DNA from 3 places in the Streptomyces sp. AK08-02 genome. Region 3 is predicted to be linked to each of the others. Evidence: riboswitches for the same ligand, from Rfam matches in the RefSeq annotation. Region 3 holds a riboswitch; each other region holds the start of a gene.
What was found. Region 3 has a riboswitch for thiamine pyrophosphate ahead of thiO (glycine oxidase ThiO). Riboswitches for the same ligand answer to the same signal wherever they lie in the genome.
Positions count from the first base shown of each region.

Region 1: linked by a shared signal. The riboswitch ahead of PV734_RS25920 (thiamine ABC transporter substrate-binding protein) and the one ahead of thiO (glycine oxidase ThiO) in region 3 are both predicted to bind thiamine pyrophosphate.
Region 2: linked by a shared signal. The riboswitch ahead of thiC (phosphomethylpyrimidine synthase ThiC) and the one ahead of thiO (glycine oxidase ThiO) in region 3 are both predicted to bind thiamine pyrophosphate.

Region 1 is NZ_JARAZV010000012.1:259,319-269,478, forward strand. It holds gene pyrH (UMP kinase) at 1-566, shown strand, start outside; gene frr (ribosome recycling factor) at 721-1,278, shown strand; gene PV734_RS25905 (phosphatidate cytidylyltransferase) at 1,278-2,405, shown strand; gene PV734_RS25910 (hypothetical protein) at 2,531-3,202, shown strand; gene rlmN (23S rRNA (adenine(2503)-C(2))-methyltransferase RlmN) at 3,303-4,409, shown strand; TPP riboswitch at 4,435-4,540, shown strand; gene PV734_RS25920 (thiamine ABC transporter substrate-binding protein) at 4,622-5,710, shown strand; gene PV734_RS25925 (ABC transporter permease) at 5,686-7,404, shown strand; gene PV734_RS25930 (ABC transporter ATP-binding protein) at 7,407-8,423, shown strand; partial or broken gene PV734_RS25935 (hypothetical protein) at 8,607-9,152, shown strand; gene PV734_RS25940 (LAETG motif-containing sortase-dependent surface protein) at 9,246-9,932, opposite strand; gene PV734_RS25945 (Rossmann fold nucleotide-binding protein) at 10,086-10,160, opposite strand, start outside.
Region 2 is NZ_JARAZV010000005.1:135,922-146,081, forward strand. It holds gene PV734_RS11570 (cupin domain-containing protein) at 37-354, shown strand; gene PV734_RS11575 (DUF5326 family protein) at 527-739, shown strand; gene PV734_RS11580 (IclR family transcriptional regulator) at 1,112-1,900, shown strand; gene PV734_RS11585 (SsgA family sporulation/cell division regulator) at 2,001-2,438, shown strand; gene PV734_RS11590 (YibE/F family protein) at 2,577-4,172, opposite strand; TPP riboswitch at 4,589-4,775, shown strand; gene thiC (phosphomethylpyrimidine synthase ThiC) at 4,768-6,588, shown strand; gene PV734_RS11600 (VWA domain-containing protein) at 6,685-8,091, shown strand; gene PV734_RS11605 (serine hydrolase domain-containing protein) at 8,225-9,286, opposite strand; gene PV734_RS11610 (hypothetical protein) at 9,590-10,160, opposite strand, start outside.
Region 3 is NZ_JARAZV010000017.1:206,799-216,958, forward strand. It holds gene PV734_RS33280 (TetR/AcrR family transcriptional regulator) at 1-2, shown strand, start outside; gene PV734_RS33285 (DUF4126 domain-containing protein) at 404-1,018, shown strand; gene PV734_RS33290 (NAD(P)/FAD-dependent oxidoreductase) at 1,101-2,606, shown strand; gene PV734_RS33295 (hypothetical protein) at 2,653-3,720, opposite strand; gene metF (methylenetetrahydrofolate reductase [NAD(P)H]) at 3,777-4,700, opposite strand; gene thiE (thiamine phosphate synthase) at 4,820-5,506, opposite strand; gene PV734_RS33310 (Rv2175c family DNA-binding protein) at 5,613-5,984, opposite strand; gene PV734_RS33315 (FAD-dependent oxidoreductase) at 6,081-7,319, opposite strand; gene PV734_RS33320 (hypothetical protein) at 7,373-7,735, opposite strand; TPP riboswitch at 7,787-7,899, shown strand; gene thiO (glycine oxidase ThiO) at 7,897-9,060, shown strand; gene thiS (sulfur carrier protein ThiS) at 9,057-9,257, shown strand; gene PV734_RS33335 (thiazole synthase) at 9,261-10,055, shown strand.

The sequences.
Region 1 (10,160 bases), on a different contig from region 3:
TCTTTCGCGGTGCGGAACTCCAGCAGCGCGGCATGGACCGGGCGCGCTCGGACTACATGGGCATGCTCGGCACCGTCATGAACTGCCTCGCTCTCCAGGACTTCCTGGAGAAGGAGGGCATCGACAGCCGGGTCCAGACCGCCATCACCATGGGCCAGGTCGCCGAGCCGTACATTCCGCTGCGCGCCGTACGACACCTGGAGAAGGGCCGTGTGGTCATCTTCGGTGCCGGTATGGGCATGCCGTACTTCTCCACCGACACGACCGCCGCACAGCGAGCCCTGGAGATCGACGCCGAGGCTCTGCTGATGGGCAAGAACGGCGTGGACGGGGTCTACGACTCCGACCCGAAGGCCAATCCCGAGGCCGTCAAGTTCGACTCGCTCGGCTACGGCGAGGTCATCACCCGGGACCTCAAGGTCGCCGACATGACCGCGATCACGCTGTGCCGTGACAACAAGCTCCCGATCCTGGTCTTCGAGCTTCTGGCCGAGGGCAATATCGCCCGGGCCGTCAAGGGTGAGAAGATCGGCACACTCGTCGGTGAACAGGGCAGTCGGGACTGACCGGGTATCAGCCCTGCCCGGGGACGGACCCTGAGCAGGGGATGGACAATGTCCTGCCGGTCGGGAACCGTGCAGGAAGAAGACGCGACGCAGCCGGCCGCCGACCTGACCGAGACCAGCGGCCGGGCCTACTCAAGACACGCAGGAGCAAGTGGTGATCGAAGAGACCCTCCTCGAGGCCGAGGAGAAGATGGAGAAGGCCGTCGTGGTCGCCAAGGAGGACTTCGCCGCGATCCGCACCGGCCGTGCGCACCCGGCGATGTTCAACAAGATCGTGGCCGACTACTACGGCGCGTTGACGCCGATCAACCAGCTGGCCTCTTTCTCCGTACCCGAACCGCGGATGGCCGTGGTGACCCCGTTCGACAAGACCGCGATGCGCAACATCGAACAGGCGATCCGCGACTCCGACCTCGGCGTCAACCCGAGCAACGACGGAAACATCATCCGCGTGGTGTTCCCCGAGCTCACCCAGGAGCGCCGCAAGGACTACATCAAGGTGGCCCGGACCAAGGCCGAGGACTCCAAGATCTCGATCCGGTCCATCCGCCGCAAGGCCAAGGACACCATCGACAAGTTCGTCAAGGACGGCGAGGTCGGCGAGGACGAGGGCCGTCGCGCGGAGAAGGAGCTCGACGACACCACCGCGAAGTACGTCGCGCAGGTGGACGAGCTCCTCAAGCACAAGGAAGCGGAGCTTCTCGAAGTCTGATGAACGACTCTTCCTGGGGGGCGCCGCCCCACGCCGGGTACTGGGGGCCGTCCGACGGAGGGCCTGTCCAGGGGGCTGCCCCGGCGGGTCCCGCGTACGATGCGCAGCACGCGCAGCAGACTCGGCCCATGCCCATCGTGCCCGACGTACCCGCACATGGCGGAGACCAGGATGACGACCGGGGGGCCGCTCGGCCGGGCGGCCCCTTGTTCCGCGACGAGATGCCGCAGGCGCAGCCCTACGGGGCGGCGCCGCAGAAGCCGGATTCCATGCCCACGCCCGACGACGCCCAGCAGCCCGCCCCCGTCCCGCAGAAGAAGAGCGCGGGCCGGGACCTCGGCGCGGCCATAGGTGTCGGCGTCGGGCTCGGTGTGGTGATCATCGCGTCGCTGTTCGTCGTCAAGGCCGCGTTCGTCGGCGTGATCGCGGTCGCCGTCGTGGTCGGTCTGTGGGAACTGACGTCCCGGCTCCAGGAGCGCAAGGGCATCAGGGCACCCCTGGTGCCGCTCGCGCTCGGCGGGGCCGCGATGGTCGTCGCCGGTTACGTCCGGGGTCCCGAGGGCGCGTGGGTCGCGATGGCGCTCACCGCGCTCGCGGTCCTGGTCTGGCGTATGACGGAACCTCCCGAGGGCTACCTCAAGGACGTCACGGCGGGCGTCTTCGCGGCTTTCTACGTCCCGTTCCTGGCGACGTTCGTCGCGATGATGCTCACCGCCGACGACGGCGCACAGCGCGTCATGACGTTCCTGCTCCTCACGGTCGTCAGCGACACCGGTGCGTACGCGATCGGCTGGCGATTCGGCAAGCACAAGCTCGCCCCGCGCATCAGCCCCGGCAAGACCCGGGAGGGTCTGTTCGGCGCTGTCGCGTTCGCGATGGTGGCGGGCGCACTGTTGATGGAGTACGCCATCGACGACGGCACCTGGTGGCAGGGACTGTTGCTCGGTCTCGCGGTCGCGGTGAGCGCCACACTCGGCGACCTCGGCGAGTCCATGATCAAGCGGGACCTGGGCATCAAGGACATGGGCACGCTGTTGCCCGGGCACGGCGGCATCATGGACCGGCTGGACTCGCTGCTTCCCACCGCTCCTGTGGTGTGGTTGCTGTTCGTCGCCTTCGTGGGCTGAGGGCGGCCGGAATGTTCCAGTACAGTCCGGATCTCCTGTGAAGAACCCACGTCGGCCCGAAACCACCCCTTTCGAACCTAAGATCGACTTCAGTGCGGTCGATCCGTCCGGAAGGGGTGGCGTGCATGTGGGGGCGTAGTCGGGCCAGACGCCAGCGGCAGGTCGAGGGGCTGGCCGCTGTCGCCGGCCCCGTCGAGGCGGCCGACGCCGCTCAGCAGGCCCTGCTGGAGCTCCGCCGTACGTTGCGGGGGGAGCTGACACGGATCGAGGCGTTGCTCGACAAGGGCGACGGCCTTCCCTCGGACACGATCCGCGAGCAGACGCTCGGGGCGGTAGGTGTCTTCGCCGACCTGGACGGCGTCCTGCGGCACTACGACGAGATCCGTACCGGGACCGTCGCGGCGGCCGAGAACGGTGTCGAGGCGGCCGGACCCTGGCTGGCGGCGCTCGGGGAACACACCAGGTCAATGACCGAGTTGGGAGAGACGTTCGCCGGATTCGGCGAGTCCTTCGCGTATCTCCGCGAACGCACCGAACGGCTGCGCACCGACCTGGCCCCCCTGCGCGAGGGTGTTCACGCGGCCCTGCGCGCCGCCCAGGGCGAGCTCACCGCTGCCGAGGGCGCCGACGGCTGGCCCGGCTGGCAGGCGGGCCTCACCGCCCTGGGTGACCGGCTGACCGAACTGGACGCAGGCCGTGTCACCCCGACGGCCCGGCAGAAGGTCAGCGACCGCTATCGCGAACTGGAGCGAGAGGTGGAGCAGCTCCGGGGGGCGATGGCCGCAGCGCCTCGGTGAGGCTGCGGAAACCCCGCTGAGCTGGTCTTTGTGCCCTTTCATGGACGTTGTCCACAGGGCGGCGAGGGGGTGTCCGGATGTCTGCGACACTGGTATGGCCATGCCTAAGCCCGGAGAACTCACATTCATCGCCCCGCGCGGAGCCCAGAAGCCGCCGCGGCATCTTGCCGATCTCACGCCTGCCGAGCGTAAAGAGGCCGTTGCCGCGATCGGTGAGAAGCCGTTTCGTGCCAAGCAGCTCTCGCAGCACTACTTCGCGCGGTTCGCGCACGACCCGGCCGAGTGGACGGACATCCCGGCCGCCTCGCGCGGCAAGCTCCAGGAGGCGTTGCTTCCGGAGCTGATGACGGTCGTCCGTCATCTGTCGACCGACCAGGACACCACCCGCAAGACGCTGTGGCGGATGTTCGACGGGACGCTCGTCGAGTCGGTGCTGATGCGGTACCCGGACCGGGTGACCATGTGCATCAGCTCGCAGGCCGGGTGCGGGATGAACTGCCCGTTCTGCGCGACCGGACAGGCCGGGCTGGACCGGAACCTGTCCACCGCCGAGATCGTGCACCAGATCGTGGACGGGATGCGTGCGCTGCGGGACGGGGAGATCCCCGGTGGCCCCGCGCGGCTCTCCAACATCGTCTTCATGGGCATGGGCGAGCCTCTCGCCAACTACAAGCGCGTCGTCGGCGCCATCCGCGCGCTGACCGACCCCGCGCCGGACGGCATGGGGCTGTCGCAGCGTGGGATCACCGTCTCGACCGTGGGGCTGGTACCGGCCATCAACCGGTTCTCCGACGAGGGCTTCAAGTGCCGGCTCGCCATCTCCCTGCACGCGCCCGACGACGAGCTGCGCGACACGCTCGTGCCCGTCAACACGCGCTGGAAGGTGCGGGAGGTTCTCGACGCCGGGTGGGAGTACGCGGCCAAGTCGGGGCGGCGGCTGTCCATCGAGTACGCGATGATCCGGGACATCAACGACCAGGCCTGGCGTGGTGACCGGCTCGGGCGGCTGCTCAGGGGCAAGCCCGTGCACGTCAACCTGATTCCGCTGAACCCGACTCCGGGGTCCAAGTGGACCGCCTCGCGGCCCGAGGACGAGAAGGCGTTCGTCGAGGCGATCGCCGCTCATGGCGTGCCCGTCACCGTTCGGGACACCCGGGGGCAGGAGATCGACGGGGCGTGCGGGCAGCTGGCGGCCACCGAGCGGTAGGCTTACGCCGTACCTACATATCTTCATATTCCGACAGGGGAGCGCCACAGCGCTGAGAGTGCGGGACAGCCCGCAGACCCTCTGAACCTCGCCCAGGTCATTCTGGGTAGGAAGTTCGGTCATCACTCAAGCTGTTGCGCCCTGCCCGGAACCCGTCATGGGGTCCGGGCAGGGCCGCGTCTCTTCCTGGTCATCCCAGGAGGAAAAATCCGGTGAGCATCACCAAGCAGGTCACGGCCCTTGCCGTCGGGCTCGGGCTCGGGCTCGTCACGCTGTCCGCGTGCGGGTCCGGGGACGGCGGCAGCGGTTCGGCGGCGGACTCCAAGACCGTCACCCTCGTCAGCCATGACTCGTGGGCCGTCTCGAAGGGTGTCCTCGCCGCCTTCGAGAAGCAGTCCGGGTACACCGTCAAGGTCCTCAAGGACGGCGACGCCGGCCAGGCCGTCAACAAGGCGATCCTGACCAAGGACAACCCGCAGGGCGATGTCTTCTTCGGCGTCGACAACACCCTGCTCTCCCGCGCGCTCGACAACGGGCTGTTCCAGTCGTACGAGGTGAAGGACGCCGACGCGATCCTGCCCGCGTACCGGACCGACGCGGACAAGCACCGGGTCACGCCGATCGACACCGGCGACATCTGCGTCAACTACGACAAGGCCTGGTTCAGCGAACACAAGCTGACCCCGCCCCAGTCCTTCGACGATCTGGTCAAGCCCGCCTACAAGGACCTCCTCGTCACCGAGAACGCCTCCACCTCCTCGCCCGGCCTCGGCTTTCTGCTCGGCAGCGCCGCCAGGTACGGGGACGACGGCTGGGCCGGCTACTGGACGAAGCTCAAGGCCAACGGCGTGAAGGTCGTCGACGGCTGGGAGCAGGCGTACAACGAGGAGTTCTCCGGGTCGGCCGGCGGCAAGAAGGCCAAGGGGGACCGGCCGCTCGTCGTCTCGTACGCCTCCTCGCCGCCCGCCGAGGTGATCTTCGCCGACCCGAAGCCGACCACCGCGCCGACCGGCGTCGCGACCGGCACCTGCTTCCGGCAGATCGAGTACGCCGGGCTGCTCAGCAACGCCGGGAACAGCGCGGGCGGCAAGGCGCTGCTCGACTTCCTGGTCGGCAGGACCTTCCAGGAGGACATGCCGCTCAACATGTTCGTGTATCCCGTACGGGAGGGCGCCAAGGTGCCCGCCGAGTTCACCGAGTTCGGGCCGCAGGCCAAGGACCCCGAGACGATGGACCCCGCGAAGATCGCCGAACACCGTGACCAGTGGGTCAAGTCGTGGACCTCGCTCGTACTGAAGTAGCGGAAGTAGCGGAAGTAGCGGAAGTAGCGGAAGTGGCGCCGGCGGTCGCGCGTCGGCGGGGCGCCGCTCTGCGGGGTGCCCTGCTGGTGCTGCCCGTCGTCTTCTTCGCGCTCTTCTTCGCCTATCCCGTCGCCGCGATCGTCGCGCGGGGCCTGCACGTCGACGGGGTCTGGCGGCTGGGGCAGGTGGGGGAGGTGCTGGGGGACTCCGGGATCCGGCATGTCCTCTGGTTCACCGTCTGGCAGGCGCTCGCGTCCACCGCGCTCACGCTGCTGGTCGCGCTCCCCGGCGCGTATGTCTTCGCACGCTTCGATTTCAGGGGCAAGCAGATTCTGCGGGCCGTGGTGACCGTGCCGTTCGTGCTGCCGACCGTCGTGGTCGGTACCGCCTTCCTGGCGCTGGTCGGGCGCGGCGGGCTGCTCGACGAGTTGTGGGGCGTACGGCTGGACACCACGGTGTGGGCGATCCTGCTCGCGCACGTCTTCTTCAACTACGCCGTCGTCGTGCGGACCGTCGGCGGGCTCTGGGCGCAGCTCGACCCGCGCCAGGAGGAGGCCGCGCGGGTGCTCGGCGCCTCACGGTTCGCGGCCTGGCGGCAGGTCACCCTGCCAGCCCTCGCGCCTGCCGTGGCCGCCGCCGCGCTCATGGTCTTCCTCTTCACCTTCACCTCCTTCGGGGTGGTGCAGATCCTCGGCGGCCCCACCTTCGCCACCCTCGAAGTGGAGATCTACCGGCAGACCTCGGAGATCTTCGACCTCGGTACGGCCGCCGTACTGACCATCGTCCAGTTCCTGGCGGTGGGCGCGGTTCTCGCCGTGCACGCCCGGACGGTACGGCGGCGGGAGAGCGTACTGCGGCTCGTGGCGCCGGAGACGACCGCCCGCCGACCGCGCGGCCGGGGCCAGTGGGCGCTGCTAGGCGGGGTGCTGGCGAGTATCGCTGTCCTGCTGGTGCTGCCGCTGGCCGTGCTTGTGCAGCGGTCGTTCGACACGCCCGGTGGTACGGGCCTCGGCTACTACCGGGCGCTCACCCACGACGACTCCGGCATCTTCCTCGTAGCGCCGATCGCCGCCATCGGGAACTCGCTCCAGTACGCCCTCGCCGCCACCGGAATCGCCGTCGCCGTCGGGTCGCTGGCGGCCGTGGCGCTGACCCGGCGCGATGCCGGGCGGCTCGTACGGGGGTTCGACGCGCTGTTGATGCTGCCGCTCGGAGTGTCGGCGGTGACCGTCGGATTCGGGTTCCTCATCGCGCTCGACGAGCCGCCGCTCGATCTGCGCGGCAGCTGGATCCTCGTACCGCTCGCGCAGGCGCTGGTCGGGGTGCCGTTCGTGGTGCGGACCATGCTGCCGGTGCTGCGTGCCGTGGACGGGCGGCTCAGGGAGGCGGCGGCCGTGCTCGGGGCATCGCCCTGGCGGGTCTGGCGCGAGGTCGATCTGCCGATCGTGCGGCGGGCGCTGCTGGTCGCGGCCGGGTTCGCGTTCGCCGTGTCGCTGGGCGAGTTCGGGGCGACCGTGTTCATCGCCCGGCCCGACAACCCGACCCTGCCGGTCGCCGTGGCCCGTCTGCTGGGTCGGCCCGGGGACCTCAACTACGGCCAGGCGATGGCCCTTTCGACGATCTTGATGATGGTGTGCGCGGTGGCCCTGCTCGTCCTGGAGCGGCTGCGGACCGACCGGACGGGAGAGTTCTGACCATGCTCAGTCTCGACGGAGCGACCGTACGGTTCGGGGCTCGGGCCGTGCTCGACGGCGTCGCCCTCGATGTCGACGAGCACGAGATCGTGTGCGTGCTCGGGCCCAGCGGCAGCGGAAAGTCGACGTTGCTGCGGGCGGTCGCCGGACTCCAACCCCTGGACGCGGGGCGGGTGTCGCTCGACGGCCGGGATCTCGCCGGGGTGCCCGCGCACAGGCGGGAGGTGGGCCTGATGTTCCAGGATCACCAGCTGTTCCCGCAGCGGGACGTCGGCGGCAACGTCGCCTTCGGGCTGCGCATGCACCACGTACCCAAGGGGCAACAAGGGGAGCGGGTGCGGGAGTTGCTGGACATGGTCGGGCTGCCGGGGGCCGCCGGACGGGCCGTCGCCGCGCTCTCCGGCGGGGAACAGCAGCGCGTCGCCCTCGCCCGTGCCCTCGCGCCGCGCCCCCGGCTGCTGATGCTCGACGAACCGCTCGGCCAGCTGGACCGCTCGCTGCGCGAGCGGCTCGTCGTCGAACTGAGGGAACTGTTCGGTCGGTTGGGCACCACCGTGCTCGCCGTCACCCACGACCAGGGCGAGGCCTTCGCCCTCGCCGACCGGGTGATCGTGATGCGTGACGGGCGAATCGCCCAGTCCGGTACCCCACTTGAGGTCTGGCAGCAGCCCGCCGACGAGTTCGTGGCACGCTTCCTCGGCTTCGACAACGTCGTCGAGGCCACGGTGAGCGGGCAGGTCGCCGACACCCCCTGGGGCAAGATTCCGGTCCCCGAGGGCGCTGAACAGGGGCCGCGCACACTGCTCGTACGGCCCGCCGGTGTACGTCTGGTGCCCGCCGAGGAGGGCCTGCGCTGCGCCGTGACCGCGCGTACCTTCCGGGGTACGCATGTCGCCGTACAGCTCCAGCCCGAGGGTGCGCCCCGGCTGGAGGCGGCGTGCGCGTTGCGTGAGGCGCCGGCGCCGGGGGACGAGGTCGGGGTGGCCTTCGACGCGGCCGAAATCGTCGTGCTGGGGTGAGGGGCCCGTTGTTCTCGCCCCCGCCGCCCCTACCCGTCCCTCCCCCAGAGGGGGGACCCCCACTGGGGGCTGCGCCCCCAGACCCCCGCTGTCGGCCCTGAAGGGGCCTCGTCCTCAAACGCCGGACGGGCTGGATGGTGCCGGCCGGCGCTGAAGAGGGTCCGACCGGCTGGAGAGGTTCCGCCTGGGCTGGGTGTAACCGCTGGTGTGTGCAAGTGGGCCGAGGCGGATGTCGAGGAGGATCGGGTGCCGCTGGTCGGCACCCTGCGTGCGGCCGGGCCCGACGTCGGCGTGTGGTCGTGGGCGCGTCGGATGGCCCACGAGGTCACCGTCCACCGCGCGGACGCGACGCTCGCCGCCGGGCTGCCGTACGAGGTCGCGGCCGACATCGCCGCCGACACTATCGACGAGTGGCCGCAGATCGTCGAGTTCGTGCAACGGGCCGATCCGGCCGATCCGGCGAACGAACTGCGCGGGCCGGGGCGCAGCATCCATCTGCATTCCACGGACAGCGAACCCGAGTTGAATGCCGAGTGGTTCGTCGAGCTCGCCGAGGACGGTCTCGTCTGGCGGCGTGATCATGAGAAGGCGACGGTCGCCCTGCGCGGCCCGCTCACCGACGTCATGCTCGCCTTCTACCGTCGACTGCCGCTGGACAGCCCGCGGTTGGAAATCCTCGGGGACCGTGAGCCGCTGGAGTTCTGGCTGGCGCGGGCCACCTTCGGCTGACGGCGACAGCGGAGTGGCCCGCCCCCTGATGGTGCTTTCCAGGAGACGGGCCACAACGTACAGCCGGGTACTGCGGATACGGCTAGCGGAGCGTCAGTTGCTGGACGCCCCACGACGGCGCAGGCCGAAGAAGACGGCGCCGCCGCCGACGGCGACCAGGGCAGCCGCGATACCGGCGATCACACCGGTGTTCGAGCTGGCGCCGGTCTCGGCGAGGTTGGAGCTACCGCCCGCGGGCGTCGGAACGCTGTCCGCGGGGGCGCCCGGGGTGCTCTCGTCGGCCGAGGGGGTCGGGGTGGCCGACTCCTCGGGCTCCGAGGCCGACGGGGTCGGCGTGGCGGACTCCTCCGGCTGCGAAGCCGACGGGGTCGGGGTCGGGGTCGGCGTCGGCTCCGTCTTGCAGGCCTCGTCCGGGGTGGTCACGCCGCCCTTGATGTCCTCGTCGAGGCGAGCGCGGTCGGCCTGGACGTGGACGCGGTACGTCGTGTTCGGCGCCCAGTCCTCCGAGAAGTCGACGGTGACGCCCTCACGGCTGCCGACGACGTCCTGGGTGCCGATGAGCTTCTCGCCCAGGTACACGGTGACTGTGGCGGGGGTGCCCGATGCGTCCTTGTCGGTGACGCTGATGACGCCCTTTTCGCCGTCGCACTTGGCGACGGCGGAGAACTCAGTGATGTTGCAGGCGAGCGCGTTGCCCGCGACGCCCAGCGCGAGCGCGGCCGAGGCGGAGGCAACACCGAGGATGCGCACGGTTCGCGCGGTACGGAAAGATATGGACACGGTTGCCCTTCACGGGATGCACAACTGAGGGGGGTGGAGGGAGTGAAGAGACCTCATCACCTCGTCACCCCCACGAGTCTCACAGGTTTATAAGCGCAGCATAAGGGCTGTCAATCTGTATGCAGGCTCCAGGCATCGGTCTTTGCCTACCCGTTAACCGCCGAGGCGTTTCAAAGCCTCCGGAGCGTCCTCAATCCGGTCGACCAGGGCGATTCGGTCCTCCATCGC
Region 2 (10,160 bases), on a different contig from region 3:
GGCAGAAGAGATCGGTTACGAGCGTGGGCGAGGGCGATGAAGGCATTCCGGTTGGATGAACTGGAGGCGGAACGTGCCGCCAACGACGGTGCCTACCTGCAGTTTCTGCGCGAACGGAACATGTCGGTCGGCCTGTACGCGCTGGACGCGGGCGAGCAGGATCCACAGCAGCCCCATCGCCAGGACGAGGTCTACTTCGTGGTGAGCGGGCGCGCCGCGATCACGGTCGGCATGGAGACCACCCAGGTGGCGCGCGGCAGCGTCGTCTACGTGCCGGCCGGGGTGGCTCACAAGTTCCACCACATCAGCGAGGATCTGCGGGTCATGGTGGTCTTCTCTCCGCCCGAGAGCTGACTGCCGCCTCAGGGTTCCCTAGGGGACGGATCAGGGGAGGACAAGGGCTGCGGGGCCCCCGCCGGGCCCCCTGCCGGCCCTAGCATCGAGGGCGGAACATCGAATGTCCCGGCACGAGCGAAGGCCCCAGGCCCCGGCGGATGCGACGGGCTGAGAAGTAAGGAAAAGGGCGATGCGAGAGATCTTCGCGGGAATGCCGTGGTGGGTGAAGTGGGTCGCGGTGCCGGTCATCGCCCTCGTCGTGTTCGGCGGGCTGATAGCGACCGTCGTCGGCTTCGTCATCGGCCTGCTCTTCAAGGCGCTGGTCTTCGTCGCCCTGGTCGGCGGACTCATCTACGTCGTACGGAAGTTCATGTCGAGCTCGTCGTCACGCAGCGACTGGTGAGAGCCGTGGGGCGGAGGGGACACGGGAGGCAGTGCGCGGGGCGGCGCGGGCGCCGGTAACAGAAATCGCCGGGTCCCTCGGGCGGGGGAAGTTTCCCGTACGGGCGGTCTGCGCGCGGTGACAGGCGGTTAGAGTCCGGAATTCGACGCGGGAACGATCCCCGCGGACGGCGTATCCCCTCCTCCCGTGCCTTTCCGTACGGGCAGCCCACCGCCTTCGAGAGTGACCCTCGTCATGGTCGACACCGCACCCGCGGAACCACAGGCTCCACCCGTACAACGCCGGCCCGAGCAGCGGACCCCACCTTCCCCGGGAGCGCGCGTCCGGCCGTCCGAGAGACCCCTGTCGACCCCAGGACCAGCGCTCGGCCCGATGTCCGGCCCCGCGCTCGTGCCGCCTGCCGAACCGCACTCCACAGCGACCCTCATCGGTTCCGTGCAGCGGGCGATGCGACTGCTGGAGTCCGTCGCCGCGCACGAACACGGCGCTCCGGCCAAGCAACTGGCCCGCGAGACCGGCCTCGCCCTTCCGACCGCATACCACCTGCTGCGGACCCTCGTGTTCGAGGGCTATCTGCGGCGAGACAAAGGGCTGTTCTTCCTCGGAGAGTCGGCCGAGCGGCTCGGCAGCAGCGGTGCGAGGCAGAAACGTCGCAGCGCAGTCGTGGACGCCCTCGCGCACTGGCGCGACACCATCGGCGTACCGGTGTACTACGCCGTGTACCGCGACGGCGACATCGAGGTCATGTGCGTCTCCGACACCTCCGCCAACCCGGCGGTCGAGGAGTGGGCCGACTTCCGTGAGACCGGGCACGCGCACGCCGTCGGACAGTGCCTGCTCTCGCAGTTGGACGAGCAGGACCGCCGGGACCATCTCGACCGCCACCCCGTACAGGCGGTCACCCCCTACACGGTGCCCGACAGCCACACGCTGCTGCGCCGCCTCGACCGGATGCGGCGGATGGAACTCGTCGTGGAGCGGCAGGAGTACGCACTGGGGACTGTCTGTGCGGCGATTCCGATCACCATCGGGGCGACCGCCGCCACTTTGGCCATTTCTCTTCCTTCCCATCAGGCGGGTCGACTGCTAGAAGCGGCGCAGCAGTTGCAGACAGAGGTCGGAAGACTCGTCGGGTCCTTCGCGATCTCTATCAGTATCTGAAAACTCACTCCTTGTGATTCATCGTGTACTTTCAGCAAGATTCGAGCAGTATCAGAGCGATGATTACAGGCCAGTCCACGGCAACTGACGGGGTTAGGCGATGCGCGAGTCGGTGCAGGCAGAAGTCATGATGAGCTTTCTTGTCTCGGAGGAGCTCTCCTTCCGCATTCCGGTGGAGCTGCGCTACGAGACCTGTGATCCCTATGCCGTCCGGCTGACGTTCCATTTGCCTGGCGACGCCCCTGTGACCTGGGCCTTCGGGCGCGAACTGCTGATCGACGGCGTGGGGCGGCCGTGCGGGGACGGAGATGTGCGGATCGCGCCCGCCGACACCGACGTCCTCGGGGAGGTGCTGATCCGGCTTCAGGTCGGCGGCGACCAGGCGCTGTTCCGCTCCGGGGCGGCGCCGCTGGTGGCCTTCCTCGACCGCACGGACAAGCTCGTGCCACTGGGGCAGGAGCGTTCCCTCGCCGACTTCGACACCCACCTCGACGAGGCGCTGGACCGCATTCTGGCGGAGGAGCAGAGCGCGGGCTGAGCGGGTTCACGACGGGCCCCGGCGGTGCCGTAACGCTTCTCCTGACGCGAGGAGAAGCTTGCCGGTGGCGTCTCTTCGGGCGCAGCCGTCCTTCGGCGTTCGGCGCGGACGCAGCCCCCAAAGGGGGCTCGGCGTCCGTCAGTGCTTGCGGCGACGGCCCTTCCCCGCGCGGGCCGCGACCGCCTGGGGCGCCGCCCCCGCTCCGACTGCGGTGGCCCCCGTACCAGGTCCGGCCCCAGCCGGCGCTCCCGCGGTCAGCGGTGCCATGCCCGGGCGGTCGGCCGAGACCATCAGGGCGGCCAGGAGCGTGGTCACCGGCACGGACGCCACCAGGCCGATCGAGCCCACCAGGGTCCGCACGATCTCCTCCGCGACGAGTTCGCTGTTGGCGACGGCCCCGACGCTGCTCTGCGCGATCGAGAAGAGCAGCAGCAGCGGCAGCGCGGCGCCCGCGTAGGCGAGGACGAGGGTGTTGACGACGGACGCGATGTGGTCGCGGCCGATACGGATGCCGGCGCGGTACAGCCCGCGCCATCCCATCGTCGGGTTTGCCTCGTGGAGTTCCCAGACCGCCGATGTCTGCGTCACCGTCACATCGTCGAGGACACCGAGCGAACCGATGATGACGCCCGCGAGCAGCAGGCCGCTCATGTCGATGGACGGATACAGGCCATGGATCAGGCCCGTGTTGTCGTCAGTGTTGCCGGTCAGCGCGGCCCAGCCGATGAACAGGGAGCCGAGGACGCCGATCAGCACCAGCGAGATGAGGGTGCCGAGCACCGCCACAGACGTACGGGCCGAGAGGCCGTGACACATGTAGAGCGCGATCAGCATGATGGCGCTGGCGCCGATCACCGCCACGAGCAGCGGATTCGAGCCCTGGAGGACCGCCGGAAGGATGAAGAAGGTCAGGACCATGAAGCTGACGGCCAGGGCTACCAGAGCCATCACACCGCGCAGGCGTCCGACGATCACGACGGCGAGCGCGAAGATGCCGGCCAGCAGTGCCATGGGGAACCTGCGGTTCACATCGGCGACCGAGTACTGCAGGTCCTTCGGCGCCGAGGGCTCGTACGCGACCACGACCTTCTCGTCCTGGTGCAACTGCCGTGACTGGTCCGGCTGCACGATCTCCGTGAACGTACGGCCTTTGTCGTCACCGGTGTCGACCCGGATCGTCGCCTTCTTGCAGTCGCCGGTCGCCTGTTGCTGTGCCGAGGAGCCCTCGGCGGTGGACGTGTCACCGGTCGGGGTCTCCCCCGAGGCGTTGACGGACTTGCAGTCCACTGAGACGACCTTGGTGACGGTGGCTTCCTGGGTCTGCCGGTCGAAACCGACGCCCGTGCGCTCGTGCGCCGGGGCGCCCCCGGGCCACAGCACCACGAGCCCGACCACGACCGCCGCGGCGAAGGGGATCAGAATCGCCCCGATGATCTTCCGCAGGTGGACGGAGACAGGGGCGGCCGGCCCATGGCTGTGACTGTGGCCGTGCGAGTGACCGCCGTTGTCATCGGGACCGTGGACGTCACCCGGCCCGTCCCCATGTCCCCCGCCACCGGGTCCGGGGCCGTGCCCACCGCCAGAACCTCGGCCAGGCCCGCCACCGTGCCCGTCGCCGGGTCCGTTCCCGTGCCCTTGATGCCCGTGGCCGGTGTCCTGTCCCGGGCCGGCTCCGTGACCGTGCTCGCGCCCGTCACCTGCTCCGGGGCCGGGACCTCGTCTGCCACCGGACACGGGAAGCGGGCCGAACTGGCCGGTGCCGGGCCCCTCGGCGCCGAACCCGTGGTCCGGGGCACCCGGTCCAGGACGGCTGCCTCGGGCCGGCCCCGCTCCGGGCCTGTAGCCGCGATCGATCCTGCGACCGGGACCGTACCCGGGACTCTGATCCCCTCCGGCCGCTCCGCCTGTTCCTGCTGCGGGTCCCGACACGCCACCGAGGCCGCCGGGGCCGTTGCCGGACAGCGGCCCGCGCTCCTGGCCGGGGCCGCCGTTGCCGCTGCCGGGCCCGGAGCCGTGGCCGGCACCGCTTCCGCGCGCCGGCTCGGAGGGCGGGTACGGGGGTCCTTGCGTCGTGGTCACCGCCCGATCATCGCAAGAACGGCAGGGGCCCTCTGTTCACCTCGCCCAAATTGACGCTAGCGTGGAGGCACCTTTGCACACGCGGGAGCTCGGAGCACCGGGCTGAGAGGGCGCTGACCTCCGTTTTAGCGATGTTTCACGTGGAACATGTGGAACGAGTGATGTTTCACATGAAACATCGGCAGACGGAATCCGCTGCGTCGACCGCTGAACCTGTTACCGGGTAATGCCGGCGTAGGGAGTAGGTCTCATGACCATCAAGGACACACGCACGCCTGCCTCCGACCAGGACGATCAGCCCATTCAGGGCGAACAGTCCCAGGAGGCCGGGAAGTCCGTCGGCTGGCACAAGGGGTATGTCGGTGGCTCGCGCCCCGACCTGCGGGTGCCGGTCCGTCAGGTGCACCTCACCAACGGGAAGTCGGTCACTCTGTACGACACGTCGGGCCCGTACACCGATCCGCAGGTCGACACGGATGTCCGCAGGGGGCTGGCACCGCTGCGCGACAACTGGATCATCGCCCGCGGCGACACCGAGGAGTACGCGGGCCGCCCCGTCCGCCCCGAGGACGACGGGATCAAGCACACCTCGCCGCGCGGCGGCCTCCGGAACCTCGACGCAGTGTTCCCGGGAAGGCCCCGGCAGCCACGCCGGAGCCGGAACGGCCAGGCGGTGACGCAACTCGCGTACGCCCGCCGCGGCGAGGTCACGCCCGAGATGGAGTTCGTGGCGCTCCGGGAGAACCTCGATCCCGAGGTGGTCCGCGAGGAGATCGCCGCCGGACGTGCGGTACTGCCCGCGAACGTCAACCACCCGGAGATCGAGCCGATGATCATCGGCAAGCGGTTCCTGGTGAAGGTCAACGCCAACATCGGCAACTCGGCGGTCACTTCCTCCATCGAGGAAGAGGTCGAGAAGATGACCTGGGCGACCCGCTGGGGCGCCGACACGGTCATGGACCTGTCCACCGGCCGCAATATCCACACCACCCGCGAATGGGTGCTGCGCAACTCCCCCGTTCCCATCGGCACGGTGCCGCTGTATCAGGCGTTGGAGAAGGTGGACGGCAGGGCCGAGGAACTGACCTGGGAGATCTACAAGGACACGGTCGTCGAACAGGCCGAGCAGGGCGTGGACTACATGACGGTGCACGCGGGCGTCCGCCTGGCGTACGTACCGCTCACCGCGAACCGCAAGACCGGCATCGTCTCGCGCGGTGGATCGATCATGGCGGCCTGGTGCCTGGCGCACCACAAGGAGTCGTTCCTGTACGAGAACTTCGAAGAACTGTGCGAGATCCTCGCCGCGTACGACGTCACGTACTCGCTCGGCGACGGCCTGCGCCCCGGGTCGATCTCGGACGCCAACGACCAGGCACAGTTCGCGGAGTTGCGGACGCTCGGGGAACTCAACACGATCGCGAAGCGTTTCCATGTGCAGACGATGATCGAAGGCCCGGGACATGTTCCGATGCACAAGATCAAGGAGAACATCGACCTACAGCAGGAGATCTGTGATGAAGCTCCGTTCTATACGCTCGGTCCGCTGACGACGGACGTCGCGCCGGCGTACGACCACATCACTTCCGGCATCGGTGCCGCGATGATCGCCTGGTGGGGCACGGCCATGCTCTGCTACGTCACACCCAAGGAGCACTTGGGTCTGCCGAACCGTGACGACGTGAAAACCGGCGTCATCACTTACAAGATCGCCGCCCACGCGGCCGACCTCGCCAAGGGGCACCCAGGCGCGCAGGAATGGGACGACGCACTCTCCGACGCCCGTTTCGAGTTCCGGTGGGAGGACCAGTTCAACCTGGCCCTCGACCCGGACACGGCACGTGAGTTCCACGACGAGACCCTGCCGGCCGAGCCGGCCAAGACGGCCCACTTCTGCTCCATGTGCGGGCCGAAATTCTGCTCGATGAAGATCAGCCAAAGCATCACAGAGCGGTTCGGCGGTACGGCGGCCGCGGGCGCGACGGCCGAGGAGGTCGCTGAGGGGATGCTCCAGAAGTCGAAGGAGTTCGCTGCCAGCGGCAACCGGGTGTACCTGCCGCTCGCGGACTGAGAAGCGAGGTGCGATGCCCCGGCGCTTCGGGGCATCGCACCCTTCGGGACCGCGGCGGGGCTGCCCTCCCGCCGGCTCGGCGGGCAGACTGCCCACATGACAGCGAGAGTACTGAGCAAGGGCGCGAACCTTCCCGTCGATTCTGCCGCTGTACGCGTCGAGTTCGGTTGGCGCCAGGAGTCTGGCGTACCCGATGTTGACGCCTCGGCCTTGCTGCTCACTGGTACCGGACGAGTTCGCGACGACGGTGACTTCGTCTTCTACAACCAGCCGCAGCATGCGTCGAGCGCTGTCACCCACCTGGGGAAGAAGCGTGCCGGTGGTGTCCTGACCGACACGGTCGAGGTGCACCTGCACCTGCTTGACCCCGTTGTCGAGAGAGTCGCGCTGTGCGCTTCTGCCGATGGTGGAACGTTCGGGCAGGTGCCTGGGCTGACCTTGAGGCTTCTTGATGCGGGGAGCGGGACCGAGATCGCACGGTTTCCCATGGAGGCCGGGACGGAAACCGCGTTCATCGGTGGCGAGCTGTATCTGAGGGCGGGGCAGTGGAAGTTCCGCGCGGTTGGTCAGGGCTATGCCTCAGGGCTCGCTGGGCTGGCCACCGACTTCGGTATCACCGTTGATGACGCGTCCCCGGATGCGTCCGCGTTCCCGACGACTCCGGTTTCCGCATCGCCCGTCCCGGCCCGGCAACCTGTCGGCCCGCGCCTAGGTGACGGCGAAGAACAGTTGCCCGTCGATATGCGCAAGCGTCTGTCTCTGCGCAAGGAACAGGTCGCGGTCAGTCTCAGAAAGCTTGGCGCAGCCGGGGTCACCGCGCGCGTGATCCTGGTCCTGGACGCCTCCGGATCCATGTCCTTCCTCTACTCCAAGGGCGTCGTCGCCGATGTGGTGGAGCGCATGGCAGCGGTCGCCGCACAGCTGGACGATGACGGTGACATGCAGGCATGGACGTTCGCCTCGAATGCAGCGCGTCTCCCGGATCTGCGACTCGCCGACCTACCCGAATGGCTGCGACTGCACGTTCGGGTGGGACAGATCAGCCTCTTCCGACGCGGTAAGAAGCCCGGCAAAGGACTGGAACCCGGTCAGGTCGACATGCGGACGGTCGGCATCCAGAACGAAGAGCAGAAGGCGATCGCCCAAGTTCGTGGCTATGTCAGGGAAAACCCTGCTGCTGTCGGCACCCTGGTGCTGTTCTTCTCCGATGGGGGCGTCTACCGCAACGCCGTGATCGAGCGAGAGCTGCGGGAGGCTGTCGAGGAACCGATCTTCTGGCAGTTCGTGGGGCTGGGACGGTCCAACTACGGAGTGCTGGAACGCTTCGACACCCTGTCCGGCCGTCGCGTCGACAACGTCGGATTCTTTGCTGTGGACGACATCAGCACAGTCCCCGACCAGGAACTGTACGACCGGCTCCTGTCCGAGTTCCCGACCTGGATCGCTGCCGCTCGCCAGGCCGGCATCATTCGGTCCGGTTCTGCCGGTCCGTCTCAGGGCTGAGGTTGTTCCCGACGAGGATCAGCCGAAGCGTCACGAGCGGTTCGGTGGTACAGCGGCTGCCGGTGCGACGGCCGAGGAGGTTGCCGAAGGCACGCTCCAGAAGTCGAAGGAGTCCGTCAACAGCTAAGGACGCTCAGGTGGTGAGCAGGGTGACGACCCGGTTGATCATGTCCTCGCTCGCCGCCAGAGGCGTCGGGGTGTACGACAACACGAAGCGGAGCCGTAGATCACGGGTGGCGAACATACGGGTGCGGTACCCGTACGTGTCACCGGTCTTGCCCCAGAACGTCACGCCGTTCACCGTGGCCGTCTGCAGTCCCATGCTGTAGCGGGCCGGACTGCCATCCATCATGTGAACGGACTCCGGTGGTAGAGCGAAGAGGTGGCTCATGGCCTCAGGCGGCAGTAACACGCCGGAGAACAGGGCTTCCTGGAAGCGGAAGAGGTCGTCGACGGACGAGACCAGTTCTCCCTCGCCCCAGGAGCTCGACTGCTCGTACGTCGTGACGTCCTGGAGCGACTCGTCGGTCATACGCAGGTAGCCGTGAACATGCGGGCTGTGCAGGTGTGGGTCGTCACCGGGCAACAGTGTCCGTGTCAGGCCCAGAGGACGCAGGATGCGGGACCTGATCGCCTCGCCGTAGTGCCGGCCGGTGAGCTCCTCGATGAGCAGGGCGAGCAGCACGTAGTTGATGCCGCGGTACTCCTGCTTGGTGCCCGGAGGGAACTTGGGCGGGCTGTGGGTCACGGTCCGCACCAGTTCCTGGGGGGTCCATCGGTCGCCCCGGTGCTGCAGGACGGCTGCCGGGGTACTCACGTCCGGCAGTCCTAGATGGTCGGGCAGCCCGCTCGTGTGGTTCAGCAACTGCGTCACGGTGATGCGTGCGGACGAGGAGGGAAGAAGATCCGGAAGGTACCTGCCGATCGGAGCATCGAGATCCACCCGGTGCCGCGCCCACAGCTGCAGTACGACAGTCGCCACGAACGCCTTGGTGACGCTGCCTGCTCGGAACCGTTCGTCCCTGTACGGGGCACGGCCGCTCAGGAGGTCTGACACTCCTGCTGTGCCGTACCAGTGTGTTCCCTGGCCTCCGACCTGCAGTTGCGCGGAGGTGGCCGGCGGGTGGGACAGATCGCTGATCGCAGCTTGTAGGGCACTGGTGTCCGAAGTCGCAAGGCGGACCCCGTCGGCCACTCGGCCGGAAGTCGTGGTCCCGGCCGACGCGCGTGCACCGGCGCTTCCGATGACAGCCAGCGTGGCACCGGCTGCACAACCACCCATGAGGGAACGTCGGGAGAGAGAAGTCATGGTCTGTAATGCTGCCGACGTCGACCGGTGGTTGCCATCCGGGATGTCCCCCACGAATACCCGGACCGGACCCCGAGACCGTTGGCTCTCATCACCCGGCGGACGGAGGCCCAGGTGGTCAGGCGGCTCCGACAGCCGCCCGCTCCACCTGAGTACCTGAGTCGCGCGTCCCGCGTCCGGACCGGCCGGTCACTCCGGCGGGTGCTCCGGGCCCCCGAAGTCCGGGCTGGAGAAGTCCGGGCTGGAGAAGCTGGGGCGGTGGCCCGTCGCCGAGTCGCCCTCGGGGCTGCTGAAGCCGGGTCGGTTGTAGCCGAGCTGGGGCATGCGGCTGATGGTGGGTTGCGGGGCCGGTTTGCGGTTCATGGCCGCCGTACCGGGGTCGGCGAGGGCGTCGCGGAGGAAAGGCAGGATGCCTCGCTCCAGCAGGGCCTCGCGCCAGGCGTCCCTGGCCAGTGCGACCTCCCCGGTCAGTTCGCCGTATGCCCCGTCCTCCTCCGCCTCCGGGCTGTTGCGCAGGGCGGTGAGGAGGAGGCCGACCGCGGCGACGAGTATCGCTGCCGCGGTCACCGCGCCGAACACCCATCCGGTGGTGAGCATGGTCTGGGCGAACGCCGGCTCGGGATCGAGCATCTTGAGGATGTAACCCACCAGCAGGAAGATCGCCGCCGCCGTGCCGGCGAGGACGGGAGCCAGGACCGCTACGACGGCGACAGCGCCCGCTCCGGCGGGCTCGGCGACCGCCTCACCCATGCCGGCGACG
Region 3 (10,160 bases):
AGGGCCGGCGGGGCAGGGCGCACAGGAAAGCGCCGGTCCGATGTGGCCGCGTCCCCCGCGGGCCATCTCGAACCGGCGCTTCCTTCCTGCTCCCCCCGTTCCCCTCCCCCGTTTTCCCCGTTCCCCCGTTTTCCCCGTTCCCCCGTGCGGTCGTTCCCCCGGGTCCCCCGTGCCTCGCTCCCGCCGACGGATCGGCGGAAGGAGCGGTCCAGGGCACCGGCACCGTTCCGCCGCCCCGTGTCGGCGGTACCGGAGCCGTGCCCTTTTCCGTGTCTCCACTCTCTCGTTCCCGCAGGTCGCCGCTCATCCGTGCGCCTACTCATCTCTCGTCCTAAGTACGCGTACTCAGCCCTGCGCACTCACCCCCAGGACGCGCCGTTGCCGACTGGTTACGATCGCGTCCGTGTCGGTACTCCCTCTGGTGTTCACAAGCGGCTGGGCCAGCGGCATCAACGCCTACGCGGTGGTGCTGCTCCTCGGCGTCTTCGGCGCGACCGGGCTGAGCGACGAGGTGCCCGAGTCCTTGCAGCGTCCCGAGGTACTCGTCGTGTCCGGCGTGCTGTTCCTCTGCGAGGCGGTCGCCGACAAGATCCCGTACGTGGACTCCGCGTGGGACGCGGTGCACACGGTGATCCGACCGGTCTCCGGGGCCGTCGTCGGGGCGCTGCTGGCCGGGCAGAGCGGTTCGCTTCCCGATCTCGCGGCAGGCGCGATCGGCGGCTCCACGGCGCTGGCCAGCCATGTGGTCAAGGCCGGGACACGGATGGCGGTCAACACCTCGCCGGAGCCGTTCAGCAACGTGGTCCTGAGCCTCGCCGAGGATCTCGGGGTCGGCGGCATCGTGACGTTCGCGATGTTCCACCCGCAGGCGGCGGCGATCATCGCGGGCACGCTGCTGCTCGCCGGCCTGATCGTGCTGTACTTCCTGGTCTCCCGGATCAGACGGTTCCTGCGGCGCCGGGCCCAGCGCCGCGAGGAGAAACGGCTCGCGACCCGGACAGGGTGGCCGCCGGACTGAGCCGGGCCGGGCATGTTCCCGTGAACTCCCTGGTCACAGGCGCGTGACCCGACTGTCAGCGGGGGCCGATAAAGTCCCTGCCATGGCACGGATTGCGGTGATCGGCGCCGGCATGGGCGCGATGGCGGCCGCTGCCCGGCTGGCCGTCGCGGGCCACCGGGTGGCGGTGTACGAGCGTGGGGAGACGTACGGCGGAGCGGTGCGCCGCTTCGAGCGCGACGGCTTCGCGTTCGACACGGGCCCCGGCCTGCTCACCCTGCCCGCGGTCTACCGCGATCTGTTCGTCAAGACCGGTAAGCAGCCCCTGGAGGAGTGCGTCGAGCTGGTCCAGGTCGACCCGTCCTCGCGGCACGTCTTCGCGGACGGCACGGAGGTCGCCCTGCCGAACGCGTCCCGCGCGGGCGTCGTCCAGGCTCTGGAGGCGGCTCTCGGGGCCGGGGTGGGCGACCGCTGGGGCGACTTCCTGGTCAGGGCCCGCGAGGCCTGGGACCGCACCCGCAGACCGCTTCTTGAGGAGCCCCTGTGGACCGACTGGCAGGTACTGGCGGAGCGTGAGCCCTATCCGGCGGTCCCCCACAAACGGCTGCTGCGCACCCGTCGGGCCGGCACGCTGGCCGAGGTCGCCGCCTGGGAACTGCGCGACCCGCGTCTGACCGCCCTGCTCGACAGCCACGCCCTGGCGTACGGCCTCGACCCCCGGGACACCCCGGCGGGTGCGGCCGTGCTGCCGTACATGGAGCATGCCTTCGGCACCTGGTACGTCCGGGGCGGCGTCCGGGAGTTGGCGCGCGCGGTGTACGAGAGGTGCGTGGCCCGGCGGGTCGAGTTCGTCTTCGGCGCCGAGGTCACGGCGATCGTCGAGAAGGACGGCCGGGCGGCGGGGCTGGAGCTGGCCGACGGGACGGTGACGGAGGCGGACCATGTCGTGGCGGGCGTGGATCCCAGACGGCTGAAGGGGCTGACGGGGCACGCGCTCGACCAGGACGGTGATGTGCTCCCCGACGCGTCGGCGCCCTCGCCGGGCCTGTTCACCGTACTGCTGGCCCTGCGCGGGGCCCGTGAGGCGGGTGCCGCGCATCGCACGGTCGTGCACGCGCCCGACCGCGAGGCCGAGTTGAACTGGATGACCAATGAAGGACCCGGTCCCGCACGGCCCACGGTGACGGTGCTGCGGCCGGACGACCCCGAGCTGCGGCCCGACGAGGAGCACGAGTCCGTGGTCCTGACGGCGGTGGCACGCCCCACGGGCGACTGGGCGGCGCGGCACTCGGTGGAGCTCGCGGATCTGATGGTCGGCGCGGCCGAGACAGCCGTCCCCGGGCTGCGTGAGCGGGTCCTGTGGCAGGAGATACGGACCCCCGGTCACAACGGGGACGAGACCGGCGCCTTCTGCGGCGGCATCTCGGCACCCTCGCTGGCGGGCGGCAACGGGGACTTCCTGCGTCCTGCCAACAGCACCCGGCTGCCGGGGCTGTACCGCGTGGGCGGCTGGTCGCACCCCGGCGGCGGACTGGCGCACGCGGGCATGTCGGGCGCGCTGGTCGCCGGACTGATCGTGGAGGGACCGGACTTCCGGGGTTCGCGGTGAACCCCGGAGTGCCCGGGCGGAGCGGCGGTCCTCAGAAGCGGCGCGGCTAGAAGCGGTACTGCTCGTCGTACCCGTTCCCGGGCGCCTGACCGTTGCCGTTGCCGTTGCCGTTGCCCTGGCCGTTGTCCTGGTAGGGATACTGCTGCTCCGGCGGGAGCTCCCCGCCGAACAAAGGGTCGTCGGTGTTGCGCTGCTGCGGGACCCAGACACCGCTCGCCGGGGTCTCGTTGTAGCCGCCGTTGCCGTACTGCTCCTGGCCGTAGCCCTGCTGACCGTACTGCTGCTGGTCGTAGCCGGAGTCGTACGAGGTGCCGCCGTAGCCCTGGCCGATGTACGGGTCGGAGTAGGCGGCGTACTGCTGCTGGCCCGAGGCGTCGTAGCCGTACTGCTGCTGGTCGTAGCCGGTGTAGCCGTCGTAGCCGTAGTTCTGGTCCGCGCCCTGGGTGGCACCCGCGTACGACTGGTCCTGGCCCGCGCCCGCGTAGGACTGGTCCTGGCCGGTCGCCGCGGCGTACGCGGCGTCGCTGTATATGCCGTAGGAGCCGGTGTCGTCGGGGAGGGGCTGCGGTTCGTAGACGGCCGAGTTCTCGGCCCCCGTGGGCCGGACGGAGCGGGCCGGGGTGAAGACGTCGTCCCGGTCGTAGTCACGGTCGAAGTCGTTGCCCTGCTGGTACGTTCCGGCACCGGTGTCGAACGCGTCGTGGCCCGCGCCGTCGGCGGAGTTGTCGCCGAAGCCCGCGCCGGCGCCGTTGCCCGCCGCGTACGCGGCCTCGGACGCCTCCAGGTCGGAGACCTCCAGGGTCGGGTCCTTGTACTCTCCGTCGCCGCGGCCCTTGCCGAACCGCGAGAGGAAGCCCGGGCGGCCCGCGACGGCCCAGCCGGCCGAGAAGCCGCTGCGGAACGACAGGGTGACGTAGGTCTGCCCGACCGCGAAGGCGGCGGCGCCCAGGCCGATGACCACCACCGACGGGATGAGCACGCCGAAAACCACACCGAGGAACCCGGCGAAGGCCAGCAACCGCCAGCGCAGCCTCGCCTTGTACTGGAGCAGAACTTCTCCGAGTAGCCACAACGCGACAATGCCGAACGCGATGTAGAGGACCGTCCAGCCCATGTACGCCCCTCTCCCAGTGGCCGCTACGCAGTGTGTCGTACGCCCGTGCGGCCGGTCTAGGCCCGCTGTGGGTGGTGCAGACCCAGGTTCTCGTAGATTTCCAGCGAGGCCGTGGAGTTGTTCAGCGTGATGAAGTGCAGTCCGGGGATTCCCTCGGCCAGCAGTCGCGCGCAGAACTCCGTGGCGAACTCGATGCCAATGGAGCGTACAGCCGCCGCGTCGTCTTTGGCTGTGAGGATCCGCTCTTTCAGGGTAGACGGGATGGCCGCGTTGCTGAGCTGCGGCAGTCGTTCCAGCATCCGCACGCTGGTCACGGGCATGACCTCGGGGATGACCGGGGTGGGGCAGCCCGCCGCCGCGACCGCGTCACGCAGCCGCAGATACGACTCCGGGTGGAAGAACATCTGCGTGATCGCGTAGTCCGCGCCGGCCCGGCACTTGTCGACGAAGTGCGTGACATCCGTGTCCCGGTCCGGCGAGCGCGGGTGGGTCTCGGGGAAGGCCGCGACGCCTACGCAGAAGTCGCCCGACTCCTTGATGAGACGCACGAGTTCGGCGGCGTACGTCAGCCCGCTCGGGTGCGGTACCCACTCGGCCATCGGATCGCCGGGCGGGTCGCCGCGGACGGCCAGGATGTTACGGATGCCCGCGTCGGCGTACTGGCCGATGATGTTGCGCAGTTCGGCGATGGAGTGGTTGACCGCGGTGAGGTGGGCGACCGGGGTGAGGGTCGTGTCGGAGACGATCTGCTGGGTCTCCTTGACCGTGCCCGCGCGCGTCGACCCGCCGGCGCCGTACGTCACGGACACGAAGTCCGGCGCGACCGCCTCGACCCTTCTGAGCGCGTTCCACAGGTTCCGCTCGCCCTTGGGGGTCTTCGGCGCCGAGAACTCGAAGGAGTACGTGGTTTTGCCGGTCGCGAGCATGTCACGCACAGTGCGCGCGTGGTCGGTTCGGGTGGACGCGGTTCCGAGGGCCATACCCGCAGGTTAGCCAGGGGGTGGCGGTCTCCCAACCGGATGGCGGAAATTTGCCCTGGAATGTCGACTTGTTGTCCACGCCTCGGACAGCCGGGCCTCGGCGGCCTCCCGCCGTCCGACTACCGGGATCGCAGCCGCTCGGCGAACTCCGCCGCCGCCGCGCCCGGGTCGTCGGCCTCGGTTATCGCCCGTACGACGACGACCCGGCGGGCGCCCGCCGCGAGCACCTCGTCCAGGTTGCCCAGGTCGACACCGCCGATGGCGAACCAGGGGCGCTCGGTGGCGAGCCCTGCCGTGTACCGGACCAGGTCGAGGCCGGGCGCGTGGCGGCCCGGCTTGGTGGGGGTCGGCCAGCAGGGGCCCGTGCAGAAGTAGTCGACGCCCTCCTGGACGGCGGCTGCCGCCGCCTCGGACTCGGCGTGCGTGGAACGGCCGACGAGCACGTCGGGGCCGAGGATCGCGCGGGCCGCCGGGACGGGCAGGTCGCCCTGGCCCAGGTGCAGGACGTCCGCGCGGGCCGCGTGGGCGACATCGGCGCGGTCGTTGACCGCGAGGAGTCTGCCGTGCCGGGCACAGGCGTCGGCGAAGACATGGAGGTGGTCCAGTTCCTCGGCCGCCTCCATGCCCTTGTCACGCAGCTGCACGATGTCGACACCACCGGCCAGCACGGCGTCCAGGAACTCGGCGAGATCGCCCTGCCGTCTGCGGGCGTCCGTGCAGAGGTACACCCTGGCGTCGGCGAGCCGGGCACGGGCGGTGCGGGTGTCGGCGGTCGCCCCGGGCACGGTGTCGGTCGTCTCGGGCATACGTGTGTCCCCCCGTGGGCGCGCCCACGGGGTGTTCTCCCGGGCGCGCCCCTGCGTGGTGTGGCGGTGTGCGGACAACCGTCCGCACACCGAACGGCTGGTCGGCTCAGACGGCGAGCGCCTGGGCGCGGCGCTTCACCTCCGTGCCGCGATTCTCACTGAGGGCCTGCGCGGGGGTGCCGGGCAGGCTCGGGTCGGGAGTGAAGAGCCACTCCAGCATCTCCTCGTCGGAGAAGCCGTCGTCCCGCAGGAGCGTCAGGGTGCCGGTGAGGCCCTTGACGACCTTCTGCTCGACCCCGTCGATAAATGCGGCGGGCACGTGCAGCGCACGGTTCTCACCACGGCGTACGGCGATCACTTGGCCATCCTTGACCAGCTGCCGGACGCGCGTCACCTCGATGTCGAGGATTTCCGCGATGTCGGGCAGCGTGAGCCAGGCAGGGACGAGAGCATCGGTCTTTGCGTCAATCTCGGTCACGGGACAAGCCTGCCATCCCGCACTGACAGTCGGAAGCGGGGCCCCTGCGACCTGGGCCGTTACGGTGGCGCCGAGGCCGTGTCGAGCCCCGTCGGACTACGCCGTGGCCGCCTTCAGCGGCCTGGACGGGTCGGTCAGCGCCTCGGCGTCCATCAGGGAACCCGCCTCGACCAGCCGGCGCCCCTGGGCCAGGTCCCGGGGGCGGCCCACGGCCAGCAGGGCGACCAGGCGGCCCTCCCGCAGCCAGCAGACCGTCCAGGCGGGGCCGGACGGGTCACCACGCCACAGGGTGGTGTCGGCGGACTGGTGGTGGCCGACGTACTGGACGAAACGGCCGAACTGCTCCGACCAGAAGTACGGGACCGGGTCGTAGGCCGCCGGGGACTCCCCGATGATGTTCGCGGCGACGGTTCGGGGTCCCTGGAGGGCGTTGTCCCAGTGGTGGACCAGAAGGCGCCGGCCATACCTTCCCGAAGGGAAGGATGCGCAGTCGCCGACCGCGTAGACGTCCGCCACGGAGGTGCGCAGGTGGTCGTCGGCGACGACCTCCCGGTGGTCGCCCAGGGCGATTCCCGAGCCGACGAGCCAGGCGGTGGCCGGGCGGGCGCCGATGCCGACGACGACGGCGCCCGCGGGCAGCCGAGAGCCGTCGTCGAGCACCACCGCGCCGGGCTCGACGCGTGCCACGCGCGCGTGGGTGCGCAACGAGGCGCCGCTGTCGGCGTACCAGGCGGCCATCGGCGCGGCCACCTCGGCGGGCAGGGCGCCCGCGAGCGGCCGGTCGGCGGCCTCGACGACGGTGACGGCGCAGCCCGCCTCGCGCGCGGCGGTGGCGAACTCGGCGCCGATCCAGCCGGCCCCGACGACCACGATGTCGTGCTGGCGCGCGAGGACGGGCCGCAGCCGCTCGGCGTCGTCGAGGGTACGCAGCAGATGTACACCGGGTACGCCCTCGGTGCCCGGCAGCCGGATCGGTTCGGCGCCGGTCGCGAGCACCAGGACGTCGTACGGGACCGGTCCCTCCGCGGTGTCCAGTTCGTGTTCGCCGGCGCGGACGCCCAGCACCTCGCGCCCGAGCAGCAGTTCGATGTCGAGGGCCTCGAAGTCGACGTCGAAGGCGGAGCCCTCCGCCTTGCCGAGCAGGACGGCCTTGGACAACGGCGGCCGGTCGTACGGTTGATGGGGTTCGGCGCCGAGGAGTGTGACGGTGCCGGTGAACCCCTGCTCCCGCAGCGCGACCGCGGTCTGCACCCCGGCCATGCCCGCGCCCACGACGACCACATGTCGGGGCCGCGACCCGCCTTCTGTGCCCTGTGCCTGCGTCTGCTCACTCACTCGATCACCATAGACAACTGACAAATTGTCAGTCAGGGGGCGCGGGAAGTGACCTACTGCACACCCGCGTCCTCGGCTCGTTCGACCTGTTCCACCACGCTCGTCCCGCTGCCCGGCTGCGACTCCCACTCCCAGGTCTCCGCCAACCGCACCCGCCCGTCGGGCAGTTCGGTCACCTCGGAGACACAGTGGCCGGAGGAGGTCGTCCCGTCGTGCTTCAGCTGCACGTACCGGAAGTCGAGACGGTCACCCTCCCGCGTACCCACGAGACGGCCGCGTACGACATCTCCGCCCGTGTACTCGGCCCAGATCTCACCGTCCCGCTCGTGGTAGGTGAACCGGGTGCGCGTACCCACCTGACCCGGCGCCTGGTCCGTGACCGGGGCGAGGACGAGACCGTCGAGCGAGCGGGGCATGGTCGGAGGCTCCCTTACATGTGAGTTGCTCTGCGGGCTAGGCTGATCAGCGTAAGCACTCGCGGGAGCCCGGACGCACCGGGCTGAGAGGGAGGCTGGGCGGCCTCCGACCGTACGAACCTGATCCGGGTCATGCCGGCGAAGGGAGGGGCTGGACGCCCATGTCGCGTACGCACACCTCGGACGTCGTTGTCGTCGGCGGCGGGATCATCGGGCTGGTGACGGCCTGGCGGGCCGCTCAGCGCGGGCTCGCCACGACCGTCGTGGATCCCGTGCCGGGCGGTGGGGCCGCACAGGTGGCGGCCGGCATGCTGGCCGCAGTCACGGAACTGCACCACGGCGAGCAGACCCTGCTGGGGCTGAACCTGGAGTCGGCCCGCCGCTATCCGGACTTCGTGGCCGAGCTCACCGAGCTGACCGGCCGCGACCTCGGCTACCGCCGTTGCGGCACACTCGCCGTCGCGCTCGACGCCGACGACCGCGCCGAACTGCGCGAACTGCACGCCCTGCAGCAGCGGTCGGGCCTGGAGTCGGAGTGGCTCTCGGGGCGTGAGTGCCGACGCCTGGAGCCGATGCTCGCGCCGGGCGTGCGAGGGGGTCTCCGGGTGGACGGCGACCACCAGATCGACCCGCGGCGGCTGGCCGCGGCGCTGGTGGACGTCTGCGAGCGGACCGGCGTGGTGCTGCGCCGGACGTGGGCCGAACGGCTCGACGTACGGCGGGGACGGGCCGCCGCGGTCACCGACTCCGCCGGCGACGAACTGGCCGCCGGATCGATCGTGCTGGCCGGAGGCAGCCTCAGCGGACGCCTCGCGGGGGTTCCGGAGGCCGTTCTGCCGCCCGTACGGCCCGTGAAGGGGCAGGTGGTCCGGGTGACCGTGCCGGAGCGGTACGCGCCGTTCCTGAGCCGGACCGTCCGGGCCGTGGTGCGCGGGAGCCAGGTCTATCTGGTGCCGCGTGAGAACGGGGAGCTGGTCGTCGGGGCGACGAGCGAGGAGCTGGGCTGGGACACGACCGTCACGGCGGGCGGCGTGTACGAGCTGTTGCGCGACGCCCATGAACTCGTCCCCGGGATCACCGAGCTGCCCCTGACGGAGACGCGGGCCGGACTGCGCCCCTGCTCCCCGGACAACGCGCCACTGCTCGGCCCGACCGCGCTGGAGGGACTTCTGGTGGCCACGGGCCACTACCGGAACGGCGTGCTGCTGACGCCGGTCACGGGAGACGCCATGGCCACCGTCCTGGCCACCGGTGAACTGCCCGACGAGGCCCGGGCCTTCACGCCCCGCCGGTTCGACACCGTACGCATGGAGCAGCTCGTATGAACATCCTGGTGAACGGCCTACGGCGCGAGGTCTCCCCCGACACCGCCCTCGACGCTCTGGTGCGGACCCTGACCCCGGCGCCCTCCGGGGTGGCCGCCGCGCTCAACGAAACCGTCGTCCCGCGCGCGCGGTGGTCGGCGACCCCCCTCTCCGAGGGGGACCGCGTCGAAGTCCTCACCGCCGTCCAGGGAGGCTGAGCCATGGCCGACGATCCCTTCGTCCTCGGTGGTACGACCTTCACGTCCCGGCTGATCATGGGTACGGGGGGTGCGCCCAGCCTCGACGTGCTGGAGCGGGCGCTGGTGGCCTCCGGCACGGAGCTGACGACGGTCGCGATGCGGCGCGTCGACCCGTCGGTGCACGGGTCGGTGCTGTCGGTGCTGGAGCGCCTCGGCATCCAGGTGCTGCCCAACACCGCGGGATGCTTCACCGCCGGCGAGGCCGTGCTGACGGCTCGGCTGGCCCGGGAGGCGCTCGGTACGGACGTGGTGAAACTGGAGGTCATCGCCGACGAGCGGACGCTGCTGCCGGATCCGGTCGAACTGCTGGACGCGGCGGAGGTGCTGGTGGAGGACGGCTTCACGGTGTTGCCGTACACGAACGACGACCCGGTACTGGCACGGAAGCTGGAGGACGTGGGGTGCGCCGCGGTCATGCCGCTGGGGTCGCCCATCGGGTCGGGGCTGGGGATCCGCAACCCGCACAACTTCCAGCTGATCGTGGAGCACGCGCGTGTGCCGGTGATTCTGGACGCCGGGGCCGGGACCGCGTCGGATGTGGCGTTGGCCATGGAGTTGGGGTGTGCGGGGGTGATGCTGGCGTCCGCCGTGACCCGGGCGCGGGAGCCGGTGTTGATGGCGGAGGGGATGCGGTACGGGGTTTCGGCGGGGAGGTTGGCCTACCGGGCGGGTCGGATTCCCCGGCGTCACTTTGCCACGGCGTCGTCGCCTGTTGCCGGGCTGGCGGCGTTGGATCCCGAGCGACCTGCTTTCTAGACACCCGGCGCTCCCCTCCCGTTTGATCTCCCACCCGTGCGCCACCCGCTTCGAGCCCGTTCACAGGTCCAGTTCTCCTGTGGGGGCTCCGCGCCATCGGCGGCC